Regions from separate parts of the Mesorhizobium sp. LSHC412B00 genome, predicted to be linked through region 2. Evidence: predicted binding sites of a transcription regulator. Region 2 holds the regulator's gene; each other region holds the start of a gene.
What was found. The regulator LexA, encoded in region 2, represses DNA repair genes until DNA is damaged. The targets are predictions, from matches to a motif close to TGTTCNNNNTGTGTTCNG.
Positions count from the first base shown of each region.

Region 1: dinB (DNA polymerase IV) is a predicted target of LexA. The motif match lies at 2,606-2,623, and genes of this name have one in related genera.
Region 3: X757_RS139195 (helicase-related protein) is a predicted target of LexA. The motif match lies at 3,859-3,876, and genes of this name have one in related genera.

Region 1 is NZ_AYWB01000035.1:4,052-11,478, reverse strand. It holds gene X757_RS135675 (SDR family oxidoreductase) at 1-202, opposite strand, end outside; gene X757_RS135680 (LysR family transcriptional regulator) at 314-1,276, shown strand; gene dinB (DNA polymerase IV) at 1,303-2,544, opposite strand; gene X757_RS135690 (hypothetical protein) at 2,778-3,014, shown strand; gene X757_RS135695 (hypothetical protein) at 3,169-3,576, shown strand; gene X757_RS135700 (hypothetical protein) at 3,840-4,061, shown strand; gene X757_RS0135395 (hypothetical protein) at 4,457-4,783, opposite strand; gene X757_RS135705 (hypothetical protein) at 4,945-5,247, shown strand; gene X757_RS135710 (DUF1236 domain-containing protein) at 5,589-5,918, shown strand; gene X757_RS135715 (hypothetical protein) at 6,017-6,232, shown strand; gene X757_RS135720 (DUF2934 domain-containing protein) at 6,325-6,564, shown strand; gene X757_RS135725 (hypothetical protein) at 6,724-6,975, opposite strand; partial or broken gene X757_RS135730 (GSU2403 family nucleotidyltransferase fold protein) at 7,241-7,427, opposite strand, start outside.
Region 2 is NZ_AYWB01000008.1:166,472-173,898, reverse strand. It holds gene arr (NAD(+)--rifampin ADP-ribosyltransferase) at 1-209, shown strand, start outside; gene X757_RS148000 (ComEC/Rec2 family competence protein) at 321-2,777, shown strand; gene lexA (transcriptional repressor LexA) at 2,771-3,553, opposite strand; gene X757_RS148010 (GntR family transcriptional regulator) at 3,759-4,523, opposite strand; gene kynU (kynureninase) at 4,692-5,939, shown strand; gene kynA (tryptophan 2,3-dioxygenase) at 6,045-6,881, opposite strand; gene X757_RS148025 (AMP-binding protein) at 6,878-7,427, opposite strand, start outside.
Region 3 is NZ_AYWB01000021.1:57,204-64,630, forward strand. It holds gene X757_RS139215 (GNAT family N-acetyltransferase) at 1-334, shown strand, start outside; gene phaR (polyhydroxyalkanoate synthesis repressor PhaR) at 380-994, opposite strand; gene X757_RS139205 (acetyl-CoA C-acetyltransferase) at 1,297-2,481, shown strand; gene phbB (acetoacetyl-CoA reductase) at 2,611-3,336, shown strand; gene X757_RS139195 (helicase-related protein) at 4,032-7,427, shown strand, end outside.

The sequences.
Region 1 (7,427 bases), on a different contig from region 2:
CGCCGAGGCAGGCGAGGGCCAGTCGGCCGGGGTCGGCGAGATCACCGCGCACGATGTTGACCCCATCGCCGAACGGATCGGGCGAGCCCTTGCGTAACAGGACACGCACCGTGGGGCCGGCGGCGCGGCAAGCGCTGACAATGGCCGACCCTTGGGCGCCGGAGGCGCCGGTGACCAGAATCGAATTGGGAAAGTTTGGCATGGATTTGCTCCTCTCTGAATGAGTGCCGACGAAACCGGCACCACCGTCTTCGCGTCGAAGAAGGCATTCGCAACTTTACTCTGCTGAATCCAGTGATATGATTTCAGGAATATGCTGAACAAAATTGACTTGGCGCGCGCCGATCTCAATTTGCTGGTCTTGTTCCAAGCCATCATGGAGGAGCGGCATGTCGGTCGCTCGGCGGAGCGGCTAAACCTGTCGGCCTCGGCGGTCAGCCATGGCCTTGGCCGGCTGCGCAAGCTGCTTGGGGATCCGTTGTTCCTGAAGACGCCGCGCGGCGTCGTGCCCACCGACCGGGCAACGGAGCTTGCCGAACCGGTGGCCGAGATCCTGGCGCGGGTGCGCCGGGTGATCGCCAGCGCCGAGCCGTTCGATCCGGCCCGCTCGACGCGCCGCTTCACCATCGGTGCGCCGGATGCGGTGTCGTCCGTGCTCCTGCCGCCGCTGCTCGACCAGATCCGCTTTTTGGCCCCCGGCATCGACATCGGCATCCGGCAACTGCTGCCGCGCCAAGGTGAACCGTCGCCCACTACTGCCTGGAGCGACTGTGTCGCCGAACTCGAAGCGCGCGCCATGGATGTCGCGGTGATTCCGTTCGACGGCCTGCCGGCACGCTTCACCGTCGACAAGCTCTATGAGGAGGATTTCGTCGTCGCCATGCGCGCCGGCCACCGCTTCGCCGGCGATCCGTGCCTCGACGCCTATTGCAGCGTGCAGCATATGGTCGTCTCGAACAATGGCGATCCGAACGGGTTTGTCGACAGGGTGCTGGCTGAACGCGGCCTGTCGCGTCGCGTCGCGCTGACTGTCCCCAACTTTATGTTCGGACTGGCCGTGCTTGCTCAGACTGATCTGATATCGGCCTATCCGCGCCGGTTCCTCGCCATGTATGGCGGCCGTTTCGGTGTCGTCGGCGTCGATGCGCCCATCCGGCTCGGCCACTTCAACATCAACAGCATCGTGCCGAAGGTTGCGCTGATGGATGCGGGTCTGGCCTGGTTGGTCGGCCTGCTCAAACAGAGCGGCAATGCAGCGCGGACTGGCCCAGCCTAAACATTGGCCTTGCCGTCGCGCCGCACTCACAGTTCCTTTTCCGCCAGTTCGCGGAAGGCATCGGGAACCGAGCGCCGGGCTTCCAGCGCCACGGCGCCATAGCCGACAGCCTCTCTGCCAAAGCGCTGGCGGATCTTGTCGATGGCGCGGTCGGCGCCAAAGCGCGCCAGGCCTTGCCTGCTGCCGGGTCGCTGCTTTTCATCGGCAAGCCCGAGCGGCAGCTCCAACTGCAGCTCGGCACTTTCTTCCAGCTGCGACACCGAGATCGCCAGCAGCGAGATGGTCTTCTCCCGAGGGTTGGCGGCCAGCACGCCGCGCACCAGCTCCCCGGCGATTTCGGCCAGCATCGCGGTTGCCGAAATCGGTTGCTCGAGCGTCAGCGAGCGTGTGACCGCGTGCAGATCGGCGAAACGCACGCGCACCGTCACCGTGCGCCCGGGCCGTGATTTCGCCCTGAGCCGGCTGGCGACCCGGTCTGCCAGATGCAGCAGGACGGGTCCGAAGATACGCGCCTCGGCCGGCCGTCTGCCAAGCGCCGACTGCGCGCCGGCGGAATGCGACCGCCTGTGGGTTTCGAGCTTTCGCGGGTCGCGGTTCCATGCCAGCGACGCCAGCTTTTCGCCGGTGGCGGGCCCGAGCAACCTTCGCAGCGCCCCGCTATGCGTCTTTGCCAACTGGCCGATGGTCTCGATGCCGATCTCGGCCAGCCGCGCCTTGGTCGCCGGGCCGACGCCCCACATCAGGCCGACCGGCAGATCATGCAGGAAGGCAAGTTCGGTGTTCGGATCGACCACCACCAGGCCGTCGGGCTTGGCCACCTGCGAGGCGATCTTGGCCAGATGCTTGGTGCGCGCCACGCCGATCGAGATCGGCAGGCCGAGCTCTGCCCGGACGCGCCGACGCACCGTGGCGGCGATCTCGGCCGGCGGCCCGAACAGATGCGTGCAGCCGGCGACGTCGGCAAAGGCTTCATCGATGGAAATCCGCTCGACCAGCGGCGTGAAATCGTCGAGCACCTTGATGGCGGCGTCGCCCAGCCGCTGATAGTCGGCGAAATGGCCGCCGACGAAGATCAGTCCGGGGCAAAGCTCGCGCGCGCGTCGTCCGGGCATGCCGCCGCGCACGCCGAAAACCCTGGCTTCGTAGGAAGCGGCAAGCACGACGCCGCCGCCGACGGCGATCGGCTTGCCCCTGAGCGCCGGGTCGAGCAGCTGCTCGACCGAGGCGTAGAAGGCGTCGAGATCCGCATGCAGGATGGTGGGCTCCATCCCGACCGTTCCCTTTGCGGCGTTGCAGCATTAGCCGCGTCTGTTGTGAGAGGCGTTTTTGCCGAACAAATAGAGAACAAACAGGGCCTATTGTCAAGCGAAGCGGTTGTCGCCGGCCGGCCCGTTCCAGGTCGGGCTGTCGAGTGCTCCGCCTGGGCATCGGACCTGCGGAACATTGTCTCTCGCCTCGGCGTTCATATCCGCGACGGGACGCTGTTTTTGTGGAGGCCGGTATGGGCCAGTTCGAGATGATCGACCTCGTCAGCGTCATTGACGCCTGCACGAGCGATCGCGTTGCCGGGCACTGCGTGTCAATGGCCAGGGCGGTGGAGGAGTTGCGAGTGCTGACCGGTGATTTCGTATCGCCGGACGAGACGGTGGCCAACGCGCTGTCGGCAGTGGCGCTGGGGCGCGGCTGCGCGGTGGTGTTCGACGAGCGAGCGGGCGCCGACATCTTGCTGACGCCGTAGCGCGGCGGCGCCGGGTTGTGGCAGCCAGAAAAGTCGAACAGCGTGCAAAAAGCTGTGCAGGCATGGCCCCATAACCGGGGCGTGGAAAAGTTCTGCGCGTGGGTGTATTCTCCAGGTCGCAAGCGGTCGCAGACCGCATAGGGGGAGAAATGACATGCCGAGGGTTTCAGAACTCTTTTTCAAAACTGCCATCTTGTTCCTGATGTTGGGGATTGCGGCCGGCCTGCAGATGGCGATCTCGGGCGACCACGCCGCTTTTCCGGCGCACGCGCATATCAATCTGCTCGGTTGGGTGACGAGCGCCATCTTCGGCGGCTACTACGCGCTCAATCCGCAAAAGGCGGCGCGTCGCATCGCCATGATCCACTACGGGCTCTACACACTCGGCCTGGTGATCATGCTGCCGGCGCTGTATGTGATGCTGCAGGGAAACCCGGCGCTTGAACCGATCGTCGCCGGCGGCTCGCTCATCGTCGCCGCTGCCGTTCTGGTTTTTGCTTTCGTGGTGTTTTCGCCCGAAACGGCGCGCTCGGTGTCCGGCGTGGTGCCGGCTTCTCGCTGACTGTTCGCGCAGCGATCAAGTCCGACCCGCGTTCGCGACCCGCCACGCGGGTTGGCCAGGCCGATGGCCGCAGCCGCTGGCTGCGGTGTCTATCGCCGCGTCGGCGCTTAACATACCCGAGTCCCACCACGTATTATTTCGTGACTATTTGGCGCCGGAACCTTCCCAGATATCGCGCGTTGCGGCGACTGTATTCGCGCTGCCTTATATATAGGCAGACTTGAGTACGTCCACAGCATGGGTTGGGGGAGGAGCAGGCCACCATGTCGAACAGAGAAATCGGAACGTCGGCCTCACTGGGCCGACGCATCGCCGATCTGAAAGCCAGGATGCGAGACGCCAGCGTTACTGAACACGAGATGCAGACCTTCCAGAAGGTCGCGGCCATCATGGGGGGTGTCGAAGGCTCCCTACGCCTCGACGCCGACGACCTGATCGCGGCGTCCTTCGTCACCGAGGCGCTCGGCGATCCCGGGTCGAACTGAAGGCCAGAGCCCGTCGGCACTCAAGTGCCGGCGGTCGATGGCCCGATTCGCAGCGCTGCATGCGAGCGTGCCCGCACCGCCCGCGCCGGGGATCTCTTGCGCACTTTGAAGCTTTCAGGCGAGCGGCCTCCACGGCGCTTGAAATATCGGACTTCGCGTTCGTGCTTCTCGGCTGCCTCGCGGCTGTCGAACGTGCTGAGATTGCGTCGCCGTCCAGCCCTTGACCACAAGGGCTAAGCCAAAATCGCCAAGGCGCCTTAAACGAAGGATCCGGCCAGCCGGATCCTTCGAAATATCAATCGCGATGCTCCGGCATCGCCTTCAGCTCATCCTTGGTCCAACTGGTGACGGCGTGGACGTCCCGGGAAACTTCTCGAAAGTCCGCGGTCGCTGCCTTACACGTCGTCGAACGGGCCGCCGCGCCTCGCCAGGTCGTGACCAATGGCGGCTTCCTCGGCGTCGTCGGGCAAGGCATCGTCACTGTCCTGGTAGGGGTTGTCGTCATCCTCCTCGGGCAGTTCGCCTTCCTTCTCGACACCGGTGGTGTCCGGCAGGCTTTCCTCATCTGCTCCGTCGGGCAGGACCGTTGCGCCACGCAGCGCATCCCAATCCTGCCGACCCGGCGTCGGCGCTTCCACGTCATCATTGGCGATCCTGTCGCGGGCATCGTTTTTGCTCGGTGGCGCCTCGACCTCGTCATTGGGTTTTCTGTTTCGTTCCATGATTGCCTCCTCTGGGCGGCTTAGCGTCGAGAAGGTGGAACTCACTTCCGGCTGCCAGGTTCCAGCAACCACTCCAGCTTCAGTGGAACCAATTGCCGCCAGTCTGCTTTGCCAAGGACTAGTCTGCTTTGCCAAGGAGATGAATCCAGAGGAGCTGGACCATGAAGACTTTCCCCCTCATCCCATGCGTGCTGCTCTTGGCGCTGGTCGACCCGGCGGCCGCGCAGGACAATAGCGACCAGAACGGCCCTGCCGCGCCTTGCCAAGCGCAGCCTCAGGACGATGGTCAGAAGCCGCCGGTCGCCAATGGCGGCGGCGAATCGACCAGCACGCTCGGTCCCTGCGGCGGCGTGCTGCAGCCGCCGCCCAGTGGTGACCAGGGTATGACGCAGCCGCCGCCGGATCAGGGCAAGACGCCGGTGATCAAGCCTGGCGAGGTGCCTGGGCAGCCGCCGAAGCAATGACCTTTGCTTGAAACTTCACGGCGTGGCACGAAGGCGGTCGGTTCCGATCTTGGCCGGGCGACGCGGTCACCGGATCAATGCCGGCGCCGGCCGCAATCGCCACCGGAATTGGAGCCGTGCATCATCCATGTCGAAGGTCTCCTGAGGGATTGTGCTTCAATGCGAATCTTGCGGGTGCGGGTTCTGCGGGCATGACCGGGAAGCCGATCAATTTAGTCTCCGCTTGCGGAACAAGACCGTACCGGCTGCGTTTGCCTCCAGGAGCCCGCCACCTCGATCTGCGCTGTTTTCGCCTCATGCGGGAACACGGCGGAGCTCGCCAACAACGACAGGAGACGAAGATGAAAACCATCCTTATTCCCGCCGTCGCCGGGCTCGCCATGATCGCTGGTATCGGCATTGCCGCCGCCGACGAGGTGATCGTCACGCAGCCGGCACAGCAGCAGGTGATCATCACCCCGGAACAGCGCACGGTCGTGCACCAGTACGTAAAGAAACATCCGCTTGCCTCTGTCAATCTGCTCGGCGTCGAATTGAATGTCGGCACTGCCTTGCCTGACACTGTCGAGCTGCAGGAGGTTCCCGACGTTCAGTACAGATACGCCGTCGTCGACAACCATACCGTGTTGGTCGACCCCAGCACGCGCAGGATTGTCGAGGTGGTCGAGTAACGCTCGACAACCTAACCATTCATCGGTGATACGGCCCTGTCGTTCTTCCCAAAAGGGCGGCAGGGCCGAATGACGAACATGATGAAAGGAGAATTGCCATGTTGCCGCATGTCGAGACCCCGAACTCCGCCAATGTTGCGGCGTGTTGCGACAAGTTGCTGGCCGAGCGCAACACGGCGCTGTTATCGATGAAGGAAGCGATCGCGCTCCTGCGGGAGCGCACCGGCACCGATCGTTCGGATGCCGACCTCGCGGGGCTGATCGTCAAGAAAGCGGCGCTGCTCGGCGTTGCGGTGATTTCCGACCCGCGCTGAGATGTCTCGTCACTCAAGACGCCGGCCGAATTTTCGGCTAATGTTTTCGTGGAATCTGGACCAACCGACCGGACCCAACCACGGAGGCTTAAGTGACGGACGACAAACAGGACCGCATTCGCCAGCGCGCGCACGAGATCTGGGAAAAGGCCGGCCGGCCTGAAGGCGCGCATCAGGAACACTGGGAGCAGGCCACGGCTGAAGTCGATGGCGCGGTCGCCAAGCCAAAAAAGGCGGCGAAGAAAGCTGACGCCAAGCCCGCCAAGGCAGCCGCCAAGCCAAAGGCAGCGAAGCCTGCCGCCGCAAAGTCCGGCAAAGCCAAATCGAAATAAGGCCAAGTCGAAATAAGACCAGTCGAAATAAAGCAAGGCCGGAATTCGCTGGCCGGGCCATCCTTGGCGCCCGCCGTTCAGGCGCGCCCGAGCCTCTCAACCTGACGAATTGCGCCTGCGACGGGCAGCGCAATTCCTTGTGTTTGGCGACAGGCGCCCTCATGCCTCCCAGGCATAACTCGACAGCGCAAAGCGAATGCCGGCAGCTGTCATGGCCAGTTCGCATTCGGTGATCTGGCGCAGGTGGCGCAGATAGCGCGTCACGGTCTGTGGCAGCCAGCCGGCGCAGGCCTCTACATAGGCGCGGCTGTGAACAAGGGTGCCGGTCGACAGCCTCTCGTCCTTCTCGGCAACGACTTTCAGATATTGGCGGATGAAGCGGATGTCGTCGGCGATGTCCTGGCTGGCCATTCGCCAGGCCCCGGCGAGGCGTTGGCACTGATCGAATGACAAGGGCAACAAAGGGGGCGGCAATAAAGGCGGCGGCAACAAAGGCGGCGGCAACGACGGGGGTGACAGCAAAGGCCGAGAGAGATCGGCGAAGGCAACATGGTTCGCTGTGCTCAAGGACATTCCTCTCTGCGAAAAGAGATATCGTACTTTATGTACGAATAAGCGTCAAGCCAATTTCGTACGGTTGGGACGATGGAAATGAATATAGCAGCGGTCGCTTCAGCTAATCCCGCATCGTGAATCCTTCAGGAGTCGCACCAATTTCGCGGAGGGATTTCCCCAGGATGGTGTGACTGTTTTCCCTCGTGGCGGCGTCGAACAGGTTCAAGCCGCCCCGGATCGTCTCGCGCCAGTTTTCGCCCTTGTCCCACGCTTCCATGAAGGCGAAGGCAAGGTCGTCCTGGCGACGC
Region 2 (7,427 bases):
TAAAGCCGACGGGGTTTTTTATGGATGACCCTAACCTGACCGATAAAAAATTTCCCGGTAATCCGACGAAATCCTACCGCTCCCGTGATCCGTTGCTCATCCTGGGGGAGCTCGCTGAATGGCAGGGTCATACACCGGAACAATTGAAGGCAATGCACGATGGGCTTGCTCGCCTGAGGGCGGAGGGCCGGGATATGATTGAGGATTGAGCGTCCTTGGCGAGTGATCGTCAATTCCGGCGCGGTGGACGCGACCGCACGGACTTTCGCACTTTGCGCGTTCATGTAGCATAGGGGTCTGGGGCGCAAGGGGCAGACCCGATGGCTGGACGTGGCCGGGGCACGAAGGAAGGCGAAGGCGCCGAGGCAAGCGTCAGCGAACGCTCGCTGTTTGCCGATAGTCCCTATGCCCAGCCGCTGCCCCTCGCGCTGCCTGAGCCGCATCCCGGCGTCGCGCCTGCGCTGCCCGGTCACGCCTTGCCGGCGCAAGTCACAGCGCCCGGATCTATCGCCCGTCTGCGCAGACGGCTTCGCCGTCCGTCATGGCCCGCGCTCCGCCGCAGCCTTGCCGTGGCCGCCAACACGGAGCTCGACCGGGGCGTCGCCTTCCTGCTGGTGCCGGTTTTCCTGGCGGCCGGCGTCATCATTTATTTCTCGCTGGCCGGCGAGCCCGGCTTTGCGCAGCCAATCGCCATTGTGGTGCTGGCGACATGTTGCGCCCTCGCCACGCGATCGCGGCCGAGGACGCATCTGTTCTGCATGGCCGCGATGCTGTGCGCGCTCGGCGTCGTCGCCGCCAAGGTCGAGACTTGGCGCGCCGGAACGCAGATGCTCGGCTCCGAGATTCAGACACGGCTGACCGGCCGCGTCGTCAGTCTCGAACAGATGGAAAGCGGCCGCATCAGGCTGACGCTCGATGTGGTTTCGACCGCTTACCCCGAGCTGCGCTACGCCCCGGAGCGGGTCAGGCTCTCGGCGCGGACCGTTCCCGCCGATATGACCGCCGGCTCCCTGATCACCGGCTATGCCAGGCTGTTGCCGCCGACCGGTCCGGTGCGGCCGGAGAGCTACGATTTCTCCTTCGACAGCTATTTCACCGGTATCGGCGGCAGCGGCTTCTTTCTCGGCAATCCGAAAACCATTGCTACGCAGGGACCGCCGCCGCTGACCGCGCGGCTCTCCTCGGCAATCGAGAACGCGCGCGAAAACATTGCCGACCATATCAGGGGCAAGATCGGCGGCGCCGAAGGCGAGATTGCCGCGGCGTTGATTGTCGGCGTGCGCGCCGGCATCCCGGACGAGGTCAACGAAGCGATGCGGCGCACCGGCATCTACCACATCATCTCCATCTCCGGCCTGCACATGGCGCTGGTTGCCGGCACCATCATGGCGTTGCTGCGTGGCGCCTTTGCGCTGTTTCCCGATTTCTCTTCGCGCCGCCCAGTCAAGAAATATGCAGCAGTGGCAGCACTCGTCTCCATCGCCGCCTATCTCGTCATTTCAGGCGTCGTGGTTGCCGCCGAGCGCAGCTTCATCATGCTGGCGGTCATGCTTGTCGCCGTGCTGTTTGATCGCGCCGCACTCACCATGCGCAATCTGGCGATCTCCGCCATTGCCGTCATCCTGGTGTCGCCGCACGAGGTGGTCGGTCCCAGCTTCCAGATGTCGTTTGCTGCCACCGCCGCCCTTGTCGGCGCCTATGCCGGCTGGGCCGATTACCGCGCCGACAAGGTGAGAACGCCGCCGGCAAAGCGCTCCTTCGTCGGCTTCCTGTCGCGAAAATTCGCGCTGGCCATGGGCGGCCTCGCCATGACCTCGATCATCGCCGGCAGTGCAACCTTGCTGTTCGCCATCTGGCATTTTCAGCGTGTGTCGCCGCTCAGCCTGATCGCCAATCTGGCCGTGATGCCGATTGTTTCGTTGATCGTCATGCCCTTTGCCGTGCTCAGCGCACTGGCGATGCCGTTCGGCGCCGACGGGCCGTTCCTCTATGTGATGGGCAAGGGTCTGATGGCGATGATCGCCATATCGGCCTGGATTTCCGAGCGCTCGCCGGTCGACGCCGTCGGGCTGATCTCCATCCGCTCGGTGCTGTTGGTGGCGGTCGCCCTCGTCATCGCCACCATGGCCACCACCTGGCTCAGGCTGGCGGCCGTGCCTTTCGCGCTGGCCGGCCTGTTGACGGTGCCGCAGGTGCTTACGCCCGACGTGCTCATATCCGAGGACGCACATCTGGTGGCCATGCCGATAGGTGGCGGCGAACTCGCCCTCAACCGCGAACGCTCCAACGAATTCACCACGGACAATTGGAAACGGGCGCTGCGGGCCGAAACCATTATCCCGCCCGAGATTTTCGAGGCAACAGATACGCGGTTCGATCTCGATCCGCTCGATCTGCCGCCCGGGTCGCCCTTCTATTGCATGGGCGATCTCTGTATCGCCCGACACCCTTCCGGAGCCATTGTAGCCCTTGCCAAAGACCGCAAGACGGCGCGGCCGGCCTGTGCCTTCGCTAGCCTGATCGTCATCGATGACGCCACGGCCTACAATCCGTGCCGCGACCCGCTGGTGCTGGTCGTGACGAAGAAACAGCTGGCCCGCGACGGCAGCGCCGCCGTCTTCTTCGATCCGCAATCGGCAGCTGCAGCGCCAACCATCCGCTTCGCCGTCGACAAGCCGTATCGCCCCTGGCACGAGCAGCGCCGCTTCTCCCGCGAAGCGCGCGGCCTGCCGCCTTACAACCAGCGTGAAAAGTACAAACCCAAGCCGGCTCAGTAGCGCCGGATCAATCCGACAAGCTTGCCCTGCACCTTCACCCTGTCCGGTCCAAAAATGCGGGTCTCGTAGGCCGGGTTGGCGGCTTCCAGGGCGATCGAGGCGCCCTTGCGGCGGAAGCGTTTCAGGGTCGCTTCCTCATCGTCGACCAACGCCACCACGATCTCGCCGGGGCTGGCTGTGTCGGCATTGCGGATGATGACCGTGTCGCCATCGAAAATGCCGGCCTCGATCATCGAATCGCCCTTGACCTCGAGCGCGTAGTGTTCGCCGCCCATGATCATGTCGGGCGGCACCGAGATCGAATGGGTCTGATGCTGGATGGCGTCGATCGGCACGCCGGCGGCGATGCGTCCCATAACCGGGATTGAAATCGCGGAAACGGCATCGTCATTGCCGGCCGACATCGAACGCGACGGCGAGCCCGGCTTGATCTGGCGGCCGAGACCGCCTTGGCCCATCCCGCCTTGTCCTTGGCCGCCTTGCCCTTGGCCGGTTTGACCAAGACTGCCCTGAATGACGCTCGGCGAAAACTTCCTCGCCGCATTGAGGCCTGGTGCGATCGAGTCGGGCAGCCGCAGCACTTCCAGCGCGCGCGCCCGGTTCGGCAGCCGGCGAATGAAACCGCGCTCCTCAAGCGCCGTGATCAGGCGGTGGATGCCGGACTTGGAGGCGAGGTCGAGCGCTTCCTTCATCTCGTCGAAGGACGGCGGGATTCCGCTCTCCTTCAGGCGTTCATGGATGAACATCAGAAGCTCATGTTGTTTGCGCGTCAGCATCGCGGCCCCCAGGGGTTCTGAAACCAGAATCAGAAAAAACAAACCCAGAACAAACACTATCTGTTCCAGTTGTGTTCCGCAACCTTTTAAAGTTTAATGAATGTGTTGACGTTTTGTTCAGCGTAACGTTCGGCGCTGCGAGCGCCGCCTGCGCCCAGTTGCCAGCAACGGGGTGAAACGAAGACAAAGTGCCCTGCGTCGTCGGCTACGATCGCCGCTTCCTTTTCGGACGGGGCTGCGCAGCATCCGCGCGGGGTTCTCTCTGGGCATAGACCCGCAGCGTGTAGCCGATGTGAGCGGTCATCAGAGTTTTCGCACGTTCGACGTCGCGATCGAGGGCCGCTTCCATCAGGGCGGTATGGTGTTCGATCGCCACGGCGTCGCGCAGGGCCGCCACGGCCTTCCGGTGTCCGTCCGTGCGGCCGGCGGCGGCGCGCAGCGTCGGGGCCAGACCCAGAAAGCGGTGATGGCGATGCAATTGGTCGGAAATCGTTGCATTGAAGCGCAGCAGCCAGCTGGATGTCGCGGCACTGAGCAGCGCCGCATGGAAGGCATCGTGTTTTTCGTACCACGCGTCGACCGCATCATCCGATGGATCGTCGAGAACAGACCCGCACCGTGAGAGACGATAGTGGGCGGCAACGACCGCGTCTTCCCACTCACGGTCGCCCTTCTCGATCGATTCCACCAGCAGGGGCAGTTCGACCACCAGCCGCGCACGCGCCAGATCCTCGAGCTCCGCCCGAGAGACGGGAGCGACCGCAAACCCGCGGTTGCTGATGGCGGTCACAAGCCGTTCCGCCTCCAGCCGCGACAGCGCCTCGCGCAACGGCGTCCAGCCGATGCCGTAGGTGTTGCGCAGCGTGCTCAGCTTCAACGGCGCGGCAGGCGCCAGCCGGGTCGCAAGAATATCGCGCCTGAGCAGGCGATAGGCCACTTCCGTCTTCGAGGTCTGCTCGTCATCCAGCATCGTGATCCATCAGACATAAACGCTCGGGCGGATCATTATATATCAAAGCCTTTCAATGGGTGAATTATATATAATGTTTGACAGTTCAAGGGCGACCACTCAAGATCGCCGGCATGTTTGGGCGGCAGGCTCCGCCGCGCGCGTTTGTCCATGGAGGGGCGCCGGATCATGAGCACGACACCCGATCTCGCTACAATCGAAGCGATGGATGCCGCCGATCCGCTGCGCTCCATGCGTGAACGCTTTGTCTTGCCGCAAGGCGTGATTTATCTCGACGGCAATTCCCTGGGCGCCGCGTCAGCGGTCGTCTTCAGCGAACTGCAGCAGGCCGCCACGCAGGAATGGGCGCACGACCTCATTCGCGCCTGGAACACCGCCGGCTGGTTCAACATGCCGGTGGAACTGGGAGATCAGCTCGGGCGACTGATCGGCGCGGCTGATGGGCAGACGGTGGTCTGCGACACAACCTCGATCAACATCTACAAGCTGCTGCACGCAGCGCTCGGCATGCGGCCGGATCGGTCGGTCATCGTTGCCGAGGGCGACAGTTTCCCGACCGACCTCTACATGGCCGAAGGCGTCGCCTCGACCCGGCCGGGAACGCGGCTGCGGCTGGAGGGCGTCGACGCGGCCGCAATCGAGGAGCTGATCGACGACAGCGTTGCCGTCATCCTGGTCAACCACGTCAACTACAAATCCGGCCAGTTGCGCGACATGGCGGCGCTGACGCGCAAGGCACATGACGCCGGCGCGCTGATCATCTGGGATCTCTGCCACACGGCCGGCGCCTTGCCGGTCGAACTTGACCGTGCCAATGCCGATTTCGCCGTCGGCTGCACCTACAAATACCTCAATGGCGGCCCGGGCTCGCCAGCCTTCATCTACGCGGCCGAGCGCCACCATGACGATGCCCACCAGCCGCTCAGCGGCTGGTGGGGCCATGCGCGGCCCTTTGCCTTCGAGCAGGGCTTTGCCGTCGGCAGCGGCATTCGCCGCTTCCTGTGCGGAACGCAGCCGGTGCTGTCGATGCGGGCGCTCAAGGGCGCGCTCGATATCTGGAACGACGTCGATATGGCGGCGGTGCGCAGAAAAAGCATCGCGCTGACCGACCTGTTTATCCAGCTCGTCGAAGCCAGATGCGGCGCCTACCGGCTTGAACTGGAAAGTCCTCGCGACGGCAGCCAGCGCGGCAGCCAGGTGTCGTTCCTCCATCCGCATGGCTATCAGGTGATGCGCGCGCTGATCGAGCGCGGCGTGATCGGCGATTTCCGGGCGCCGTCGACCATCCGTTTCGGCTTCACGCCGCTCTATGTCGGATATGGCGATGTCTGGCAGGCGGTCGAAGTCCTGGAGGATATTCTGCGCACCGGCGCCTGGCAGGACGCCCGCTTCGCGGTGAAGACCGCGGTTACGTGAGAAACCAGAGCAATTTCAGGAAAAGTGTGAAGCGGTTTTCCGTCCGAAATTGCGTCAATCAAAGAGCTAGAGCATTTCGCCGTTTCCGTTAAACGGTGAAATGCTCTAGAGCCGGGTGCGGACCGTCCAGAGCTCCGGAAACAGCACGACCTCCAGCATCTTCTTCAGATAGGAGGCGCCTGAGGTGCCGCCGGTGCCGCGCTTCAAGCCGATGATGCGCTCGACCGTGGTGACGTGGTTGAAGCGCCAGCGGCGGAAATAATCCTCGAAGTCGACCAGCTTCTCGGCCAGTTCGTAGAGCATCCAGTAGCGCTGCGGGTCGCGGTAGACGGTTTGCCAGGCAGCCAGCACGTCTTCGTTCTCGACGCGCGTCTCGCGCCAGTCCGTGCGACTGGCGTCGGCGCCGATGTCGAAGCCATTGCGCGCCAAAAGCAGAAGCGCCTCGTCGTACAGCGACGGCGTGGCCAGGATGGCTTCCAGCCTGTCCGTAAGGTCGGGCCGGTGCTTGTGCGGCCCGAGCATGGCAAGGTTGCGGTTGCCGGCCATGAACTCGATAGCGCGGTACTGCCACGACTGGAAGCCCGAGGATTGGCCGAGCGCGTCGCGAAACTCGGTGTATTCGCTTGGCGTCATCGTGCGCAGCACGTCCCAGGCATTGTTGAGCTGCTCGAAGATGCGCGCGACACGCGACAGCATCTTGAAGCTCGGTTCGAGGCGGTCGGCGCGGATCGAGCGGATCGCGGCGCCGATCTCGTGGAGGGCCAGTTTCATCCACAATTCGGATGTCTGATGCTGGATGATGAACAGCATCTCGTCATGGGCAGAAGACAGCGGCGCCTGCGCATCGAGCACCTTGTCCAGCTGCAGATAGTCGCTGTAGGACATCCGCTCCTTGAACGACATCTGCGCGCCATCGGACGCCGGATCGTGCGGCTTAATCAATTGATCTTCTCCGCGCGCAACCGGAAGCGCTGGATCTTGCCGGTCTGGGTTTTGGGCAAGGCGTCGATGAACTTCACCGAACGCGGATATTTGTAGGGCGCGATCGTTGCCTTGACGTGGTCCTGCAGGCGTTTGACGGTCAATGCGTCCGGCGAAACGCCTTGCACAAGCACGATATGCGCCTCGACGATCTGGCCGCGTTCGCCGTCCTCGGCGCCGGTCACCGCGCATTCGGCGACGTCGGGATGCGAGAGCAGCGCCGCTTCGACCTCGGGGCCGGCGATGTTGTAGCCGGCGCTGACGATCATGTCGTCGGAACGCGCGGCGAAGTGGAAGAAGCCATCCTCGTCCTGCGTGAACGTATCGCCGGTGAGATTCCAGCCGTCGCGGACATAGTCCTTTTGCCTGGCATCGGCCATGTAGCGGCAGCCGGTCGGGCCGCGCACCGCCAGCCGGCCAGTAGAGCCGCGCGGCAACTCCCGCATCTCGTCATCGACGATGCGTGCCTGATAGCCGCCGACGGGTTTGCCGGTGGAGGCCGGCTTC
Region 3 (7,427 bases), on a different contig from region 2:
GCACGGGCTGGGGCCATCGCCCCGGTTCGGCGTGTTGGTGGCGGAGCGAGAGGGCGTGATCGTCGGCATCGCCGTCCACTACCTCATCCCCTGGACCTACGACCTGAAGCCGGTTGTCTGGCTGAAGGAACTCTACGTCACTGAAGCGACGCGCGGCATGGGGGTCGGCCATGCGCTTGTTGAACAGCTTCGCCAACACGCTTTGAGCATTGGCGCCTCCGCCATCAAATGGACGGTGCTGAAATCCAACTCGCCGGCCAAAGCCTTCTACCGCTCGCTCGACGGCCAGCCCGACGATATCTGGGAACCGTGGCAGCTGAAAATCGACCCGTGACGGCCGCCTCGACCAACTGAGGGCGGTCGACCATGCGGCGGTCGCTTACGACATGGTGTCGAGCTTGCGCTGCATGGCGGCGATCTGTTGCTTCAGTTCCTGAAGGTCGTCGCCGCTCTTTTCCGGGACATCCTTGCGGGCCGGCTCGGGTGCAGCCGCGGCCGCAGCATTTGTGGCGGCGGTCGGGAAGGGCGTGAACAGGCGCATCGCGTTCTGGAACATTTCCATGTTGCGGCGTGTCTGCTCTTCCAGCGCCTTGATCGGCGTGGCGATCTTCATCACATCCAGCGGCGACTTGCCGATCGCGCCCTTCATCTGCTCGCGGAACCGCTCCTGTTCCTTGGAGAAGGCCATCATCGACTGTTCGAGGAAGCTCGGCACGATCTGCTGCATCTGGTCGCCATAGAAAGCGATCAACTGGCGCAGGAACGGGATCGGCAGCATGTTCTGCCCATCCTTGTTCTCCAGTTCGAAGATGATCTGCGTCAGCACCGGATGGGTAATGTCGTCACCGGTCTTGGCGTCCTGGACGGTGAACTCCTCGCCCTTCTTGACCATCTCGGCCAGATCCTCGAGCGTCACATAGGTGCTGGTGCCGGTATTGTAGAGCCGGCGATTGGCATATTTCTTGATAATGATAGGGTCGTCTTTCGCGGCCATCAGCATCCTCCCGGGACACCGGCGCGCCTGAGTAAGCCGCCGGTAACGATTGCGCCATTTTTAAGGATATGCGCAAAAGCTCTATAATTCCAAGCGCTTTGTGCAGTGCGGCATCATTTATTGCTGCATGGCCGGCCAATTATGCTGCGCAGCAAAGGTTGGGCGATCGCGCCGGCCGCTCGCGCCCTGCTTGCGGCGCTTGGCCGGCATGCCCATTTCCGGTTTGACTTGGGGTGTGGAACGGGCAAGAAAAGTCCCAACAAGCCCCCAAGAACACGACACCTCGAAGTCTGGAGAGAAAAATGTCCGCTTCCAATTCAATCGTCGTTGCCAGCGCCGCACGCACGGCTGTCGGCTCCTTCAACGGCGCCTTCGCCGCCACCCCGGCGCATGAACTTGGCGCCGTCGTCATCAGGGAGCTTTTGGCGCGCGCCGGCGTCGAGCCGGGCGAAGTCGACGAGGTCATTCTCGGCCAGGTGCTGACCGCCGCGCAGGGCCAGAACCCCGCCCGCCAGGCGTCGATCAATGCCGGCCTGCCCAAGGAGACCACCGCCTGGGGGCTCAACCAGGTTTGCGGCTCGGGCCTGCGCGCCATCGCGCTCGGCATGCAGCAGATCGCCGCCGGCGACGCCACGGTGATCATCGCCGGCGGCCAGGAATCGATGTCGCTGTCGCCGCACGCCGAGCACCTGCGCGCCGGCGTCAAGATGGGCGACTACAAGATGATCGACACCATGATCAAGGACGGGTTGTGGGACGCCTTCAACGGCTACCACATGGGCAACACCGCCGAGAACGTCGCCCGCCAGTTCCAGATCACCCGCGACGACCAGGACCAGTTTGCGCTGGCCTCGCAAAACAAGGCCGAGGCCGCGCAGAAGGCCGGCAAGTTCAAGGACGAGATCGTCGCCTTCACGATCAAGGGCAGGAAGGGCGACACTGTCGTCGACCAGGACGAGTACATCCGCCACGGCGCCACCATCGACGCCATGTCCAAGCTGAAGCCGGCTTTCGACAAGGACGGCACCGTGACCGCCGCCAACGCGTCGGGCATCAATGACGGCGCCGCCGGCGCGCTGCTGATGAGCGAGGCTGAAGCCACAAGGCGCGGCATCACCCCGCTGGTGCGCATCGCCTCATGGGCGACGGCCGGCGTCGATCCGGCGATCATGGGCACCGGACCTATTCCCGCCTCGAAGCGGGCGCTCGAGAAGGCCGGCTGGTCGGTCAAGGACCTCGACCTTGTCGAGGCCAATGAAGCCTTCGCTGCGCAGGCCTGCGCCGTCGACAAGGGCATGGGCTGGGATACGTCGATCGTCAACGTCAATGGCGGCGCCATCGCCATCGGCCATCCGATCGGCGCGTCGGGCGCCCGCGTCTTCAACACGCTGGTTTTCGAGATGCGCCGCCGCCGCGCCAAGAAGGGCCTTGCCACGCTGTGCATCGGCGGCGGCATGGGCGTCGCTCTGTGCGTGGAAGCGCTGTGAACAAGAAGTGAGTAGTGAATAGGGAGTAGTGAATAGGGAAGAAGGAGCAGCGCGGCGGGATATCGATCCCTACTCGCTATTCCCTACTCCCTATCCCCTTCTTCCGACCAAAGGGAGGAAGAACTTTCAATGACCAAAGTAGCGCTCGTCACCGGTGGATCGCGCGGCATCGGCGCCGCCATATCGATCGGCCTGAAGAATGCCGGTTACACCGTTGCCGCCAACTATGCCGGCAATGACGAGGCAGCGGGGAAGTTCAGCGCACAAACCGGCATCAAGGCCTACAAATGGTCGGTCGCCGACTACGACGCCTGTGCCGCCGGAATCAAACAGGTCGAGGCCGATCTCGGCCCGGTCTCGGTGCTGGTCAACAATGCCGGCATTACCCGCGACGCCATGTTCCACAAGCTGACGCGCGAGCAGTGGAAGGAAGTCATCGACACCAATCTGTCTGGGGTCTTCAACATGACGCATCCGCTGTGGGGCGGCATGCGCGACCGCAAATTCGGCCGCGTCATCACCATCTCCTCCATCAACGGCCAGAAAGGCCAGGCCGGCCAGGTCAACTATTCCGCCGCAAAGGCCGGCGACATCGGCTTCTCGAAGGCGCTGGCGCAGGAGGGCGCGCGCGCGGGCATCACAGTCAATGTCATCTGCCCCGGCTACATCGCCACCGAGATGGTCAAGGCGATCGACGAGAAGGTGCTGAATGAACGCATCATTCCGCAGATCCCGGTCGGCCGCCTCGGCGAACCGGAAGAGATCGCGCGTTGCGTCGTCTTCCTCGCCTCTGAGGACGCCGGTTTCATCACCGGCTCGACCATCACCGCCAATGGCGGCCAGTACTTCGTCTGAACGACAGCAATTTCGCCCGGTAGGACGGGCCGCCTTATGGCCCGTTTTTCATCGCCGGCCGGCGATGTTCCCCGGGCTGCGCGCGAGACATTGACCCGTTCCGGCACGCAAAGATTAACGATTTTTAGGCGCCCTGTGCAAAACCCGGTTCGCAAGCTGTGAATTCTCGGTGGACAAGCTGTGGATAACACAAGATGTTGGGGTGAACAAACCAGGAAAATCCCGCCATCGCTGATTCGTCACCCATTCGTTCCGGCTTTGAGCGGAACGTTAACGACCAAGGCCGAATACCACCGGAAAATGGTTAAGGCCGATTAAGAAAATTCAGCAATTTCATAATGTTGGCCGAGGCGTATCGGATCACGACGATGCCCGGCCGGCAAAGGTTAACGCCAATGGTCGCCTTGCAGGAATCGGGCCAGTTTCCGCGATTCAGCATATGGTGAGACTCAGGCTCGCAAAATCCACATGTAGCCGTGAACAAAAGCTGAATCTGCCGGAGTCACTGATTCGTCTCCGATTCGTTCCAGACTCGTTCCAACTGTTAATTGAGACCTCAACGACGAACCGTGGGACTGCCGGCCGGAACATTCCGCTTTCGCTTCGCGCCTGAAATCCCTATGTGTCGCCTGTCATACGCGCCACGCGAGGCGCGCTCCCGACAACACGATGCAGAAAGCCTCATCTCCAGGCCGATGAACATCCAGCCGAAACACACCGAGCCGCTGATCCTGTCGGGCCGCGACGTGACTGCCGTGCTGGGTCCGACCAACACCGGCAAGACCCATCTCGCCATCGAGCGCATGGTGGCGCATGAGAGCGGCATTATCGGGCTGCCGCTCCGCCTTCTGGCGCGCGAGGTCTATGCCCGCGTCTGCGAAAAGGTCGGCGCCCACAAGGTGGCGCTCATCACCGGCGAGGAAAAAATCCAGCCGCCCGGCGCGAAATATTCGGTCTGCACCGTCGAAGCCATGCCGCGCGAGACCGACGTTGCCTTCGTCGCCATCGACGAGGTGCAACTCGCCGGCGACCTCGAGCGCGGCCACATCTTCACCGACCGTATCCTGCACCTGCGCGGCCGCCAGGAAACGCTGCTGCTCGGCGCGGCCACCATGCATGGCATCCTGCAAAAGCTGCTGAGAGGCGTCTCGGTGGTGACGCGCCCTCGCCTGTCGCACCTGGCCTATGCCGGCTCGAAGAAATTGACCCGCCTGCCGCGGCGTACGGCGATCGTCGCTTTCTCCGCCGACGAGGTCTATGCCATCGCTGAGCTGATCCGCCGCCAGCAAGGAGGAGCGGCGGTCGTGCTCGGCGCGCTGTCGCCCCGCACCCGCAATGCCCAGGTGGCAATGTTCCAGGCAGGCGACGTCGACTATCTCGTCGCCACCGACGCCATCGGCATGGGGCTCAACCTTGATCTCGATCATGTCGCCTTCGCCCAGAACCGCAAATTCGACGGCTATCAGTACCGCAACCTGACGGCGGCCGAGCTCGGCCAGATCGCCGGCCGCGCCGGCCGCCATCTGCGCGACGGCACCTTCGGCGTCACCGGCCAGGTCGATCCGCTGGACGAGGAACTGGTCAAGCGCATCGAGGGGCACGAGTTCGATCCGGTGAAGGTGCTGCAATGGCGCACCGCGCATTTCGACTTCGCCAGCCTCGACGCGCTGAAGCGCTCGATCGAAACCAACGCGCCGGTCGAAGGCCTGACGCGGGCGCTGCCGGCGGTCGATGCCCAGGCGCTCGAACATCTCTCCCGCGACGAGGACATCCGCGCGCTGGCTACCAATGCCAAGCGCGTCGCGCTGCTGTGGGAAGCCTGCGCGTTGCCGGACTACCGCAAGATCGCGCCGGCCCAGCACTCCGACCTGATCGCTTCTATCTACACCGACCTCGCCAAACACGGCCATGTCGACGAGAACTACATGGCCGAGCAGGTGCGCCGCGCCGATACGACCGAGGGGGACATCGACACGCTGTCGCACCGCATTGCGCAGATCCGCACCTGGACATTCGTGTCCAACCGGCCGGGCTGGCTGGCCGATCAGGCACACTGGCGGGAAAAGACGCGCGAAATCGAAGACAGATTGTCGGATGCGCTGCATGAGCGGTTGACGAAACGGTTTGTAGACCGCAGGACTTCCGTCCTCATGCGGCGCCTTAGAGAAAATACAATGCCTGAAGCCGAAATCAGTCCTACCGGAACCGTCCTTGTCGAAGGCCATCATGTCGGCGAGTTGCAAGGGTTCCGCTTCACCGCCGACCAGAGCGCCGGCGGCGAAGACGCCAAGGCCGTGCGTACGGCAGCGCAAAAAGCGCTGGCCGCCGAGTTCGAGGCACGTGCCGAACGCTTCGGCGCCTGCGCCAATGGCGACCTTGCGCTCGGCTCCGACGGCACGCTGCGCTGGATCGGCGCGCCGATCGGCACGCTGGTTGCCGGCGAGGACGCGCTGAAGCCGCGCCTGGTGCTTTTGGCCGACGAGCAGTTGACCGGTCCCGCCCGCGACAAGGTCGCCGCGCGCGCCGAGCGCTTCGTCAATTTCCAGATCGAATCCTTGCTGAAGCCGCTGGTCGACTTGAAGAATGCCGAGCAGATCGCCGGCATCGGCCGTGGCATCGCCTTCCAACTCGTCGAGCATTTCGGCCTCATCAACCGCCGCGACATCGCCGAGGAAATGAAGTCGCTCGACCAGGAGGGTCGCGCCGCCTTGCGCCGGCTCGGTGTGCGCTTCGGCGCCTACCACGTCTTCGTGCCGGCGCTGATCAAGCCGGCGCCCGCCGGACTGATCACGCTTTTGTGGGCGCTGAAGAACGACGGCAAGGACAAGCCCGGCTTTGGCGACGTCGTGCACGCGCTGGCCTCCGGCCGCACCTCGGTGGTCATCGATCCGGCTTTCGACAAGAGCTTCTACAAGCTCGCCGGCTACCGTAATCTCGGCCGCCGCGCCGTGCGCATCGACATTCTGGAACGGCTGGCCGACCTGATCCGGCCTGCGACCAACTGGAGGCCCGGTCTGGGACAGCGCCCGGACGGCGCCTATGACGGCCAGTCCTTCATGGTGACGCCGCCGATGATGTCCATCCTCGGCGCCACCGCCGACGACATGGAAGAGATCCTGAAAGGTCTCGGCTATCGCGCCGAGCCGAAGCCGCCGGCAGAGGTCAAGGCGCGGCTGGAAGCACAGGACAACGCGGCGCGGGAAGCGGCTGCCGCCAAGCTGGCTGCGGACGCGGCTGCAAAAGCTGAACAGGCCAAGGCGACGGAAGCCGCTGCAAGCGAAGCCGTCGCTGAAGCGCCGGCCGTTGGATCGGAGCCGGATGCGGTTGCCGCCGCTGAGCCTGCGGCTGAGCAGCCCGTCGCCGAAGCCGCAGCGGAGGCTGTTGCTGCGGACGCTCAGCCGGGCGCGCCTCCCGAGGGTTCGGAGCCAACTGCGGCCGTTGAAGCCACCGCCGAAGCTCCAGCCATCGCGGAAGCAACGGCAGAGCCCGTCGCGGAAGAACAGGTCGAAGCTCCCCAAGTCGAAGCCCCCATAGAAATCACGGAAGAAGCTCCGGCTGTTGCAGAAGCTGACGACACCGTCCCCGAAAGCGCCGACGCCACCGTCGCCGAAAACGCCGACGCCCTTACCTCCCCCTCGATGGGGGAGGTCGCGGCGCGAAGCGACGCGGGTGGGGGTGACAGCGCTGACGAAACCGATAGTGCAGACCGCGTAGCCGATGCAGGCGCAACCGCCGACGCCGGCGCTGCCCCCACCCCGGCGCTGCGCGCCGACCCTCCCCACGAGGGGGAGGGTGGAAGCGCTGAGCCTGTCCCCGAGGCCGAAGCGCCAAAGCCCATCTTGCTGTGGCGGCAGGGTCGTTTCGAGCAGCGCCCGCGCCATCGTCAAGGCCGGGACAATCGCCCGCGTAACGGCCAGGCTGGCCGCGCCGATGCGCCGGCCGACGCTGCCGGCGGACAGCCGGCACCGGGCGAACGGTCGGCCTATCAGGGCCGGCGCGACCAGCGCGACGGTGCCGCCAAGCCACGCTTCGACCGTTCGAAGTTCAAGCCCAAGCCGCAGGCCGAGGGCGAACAGCGCCGCGACGGCAAG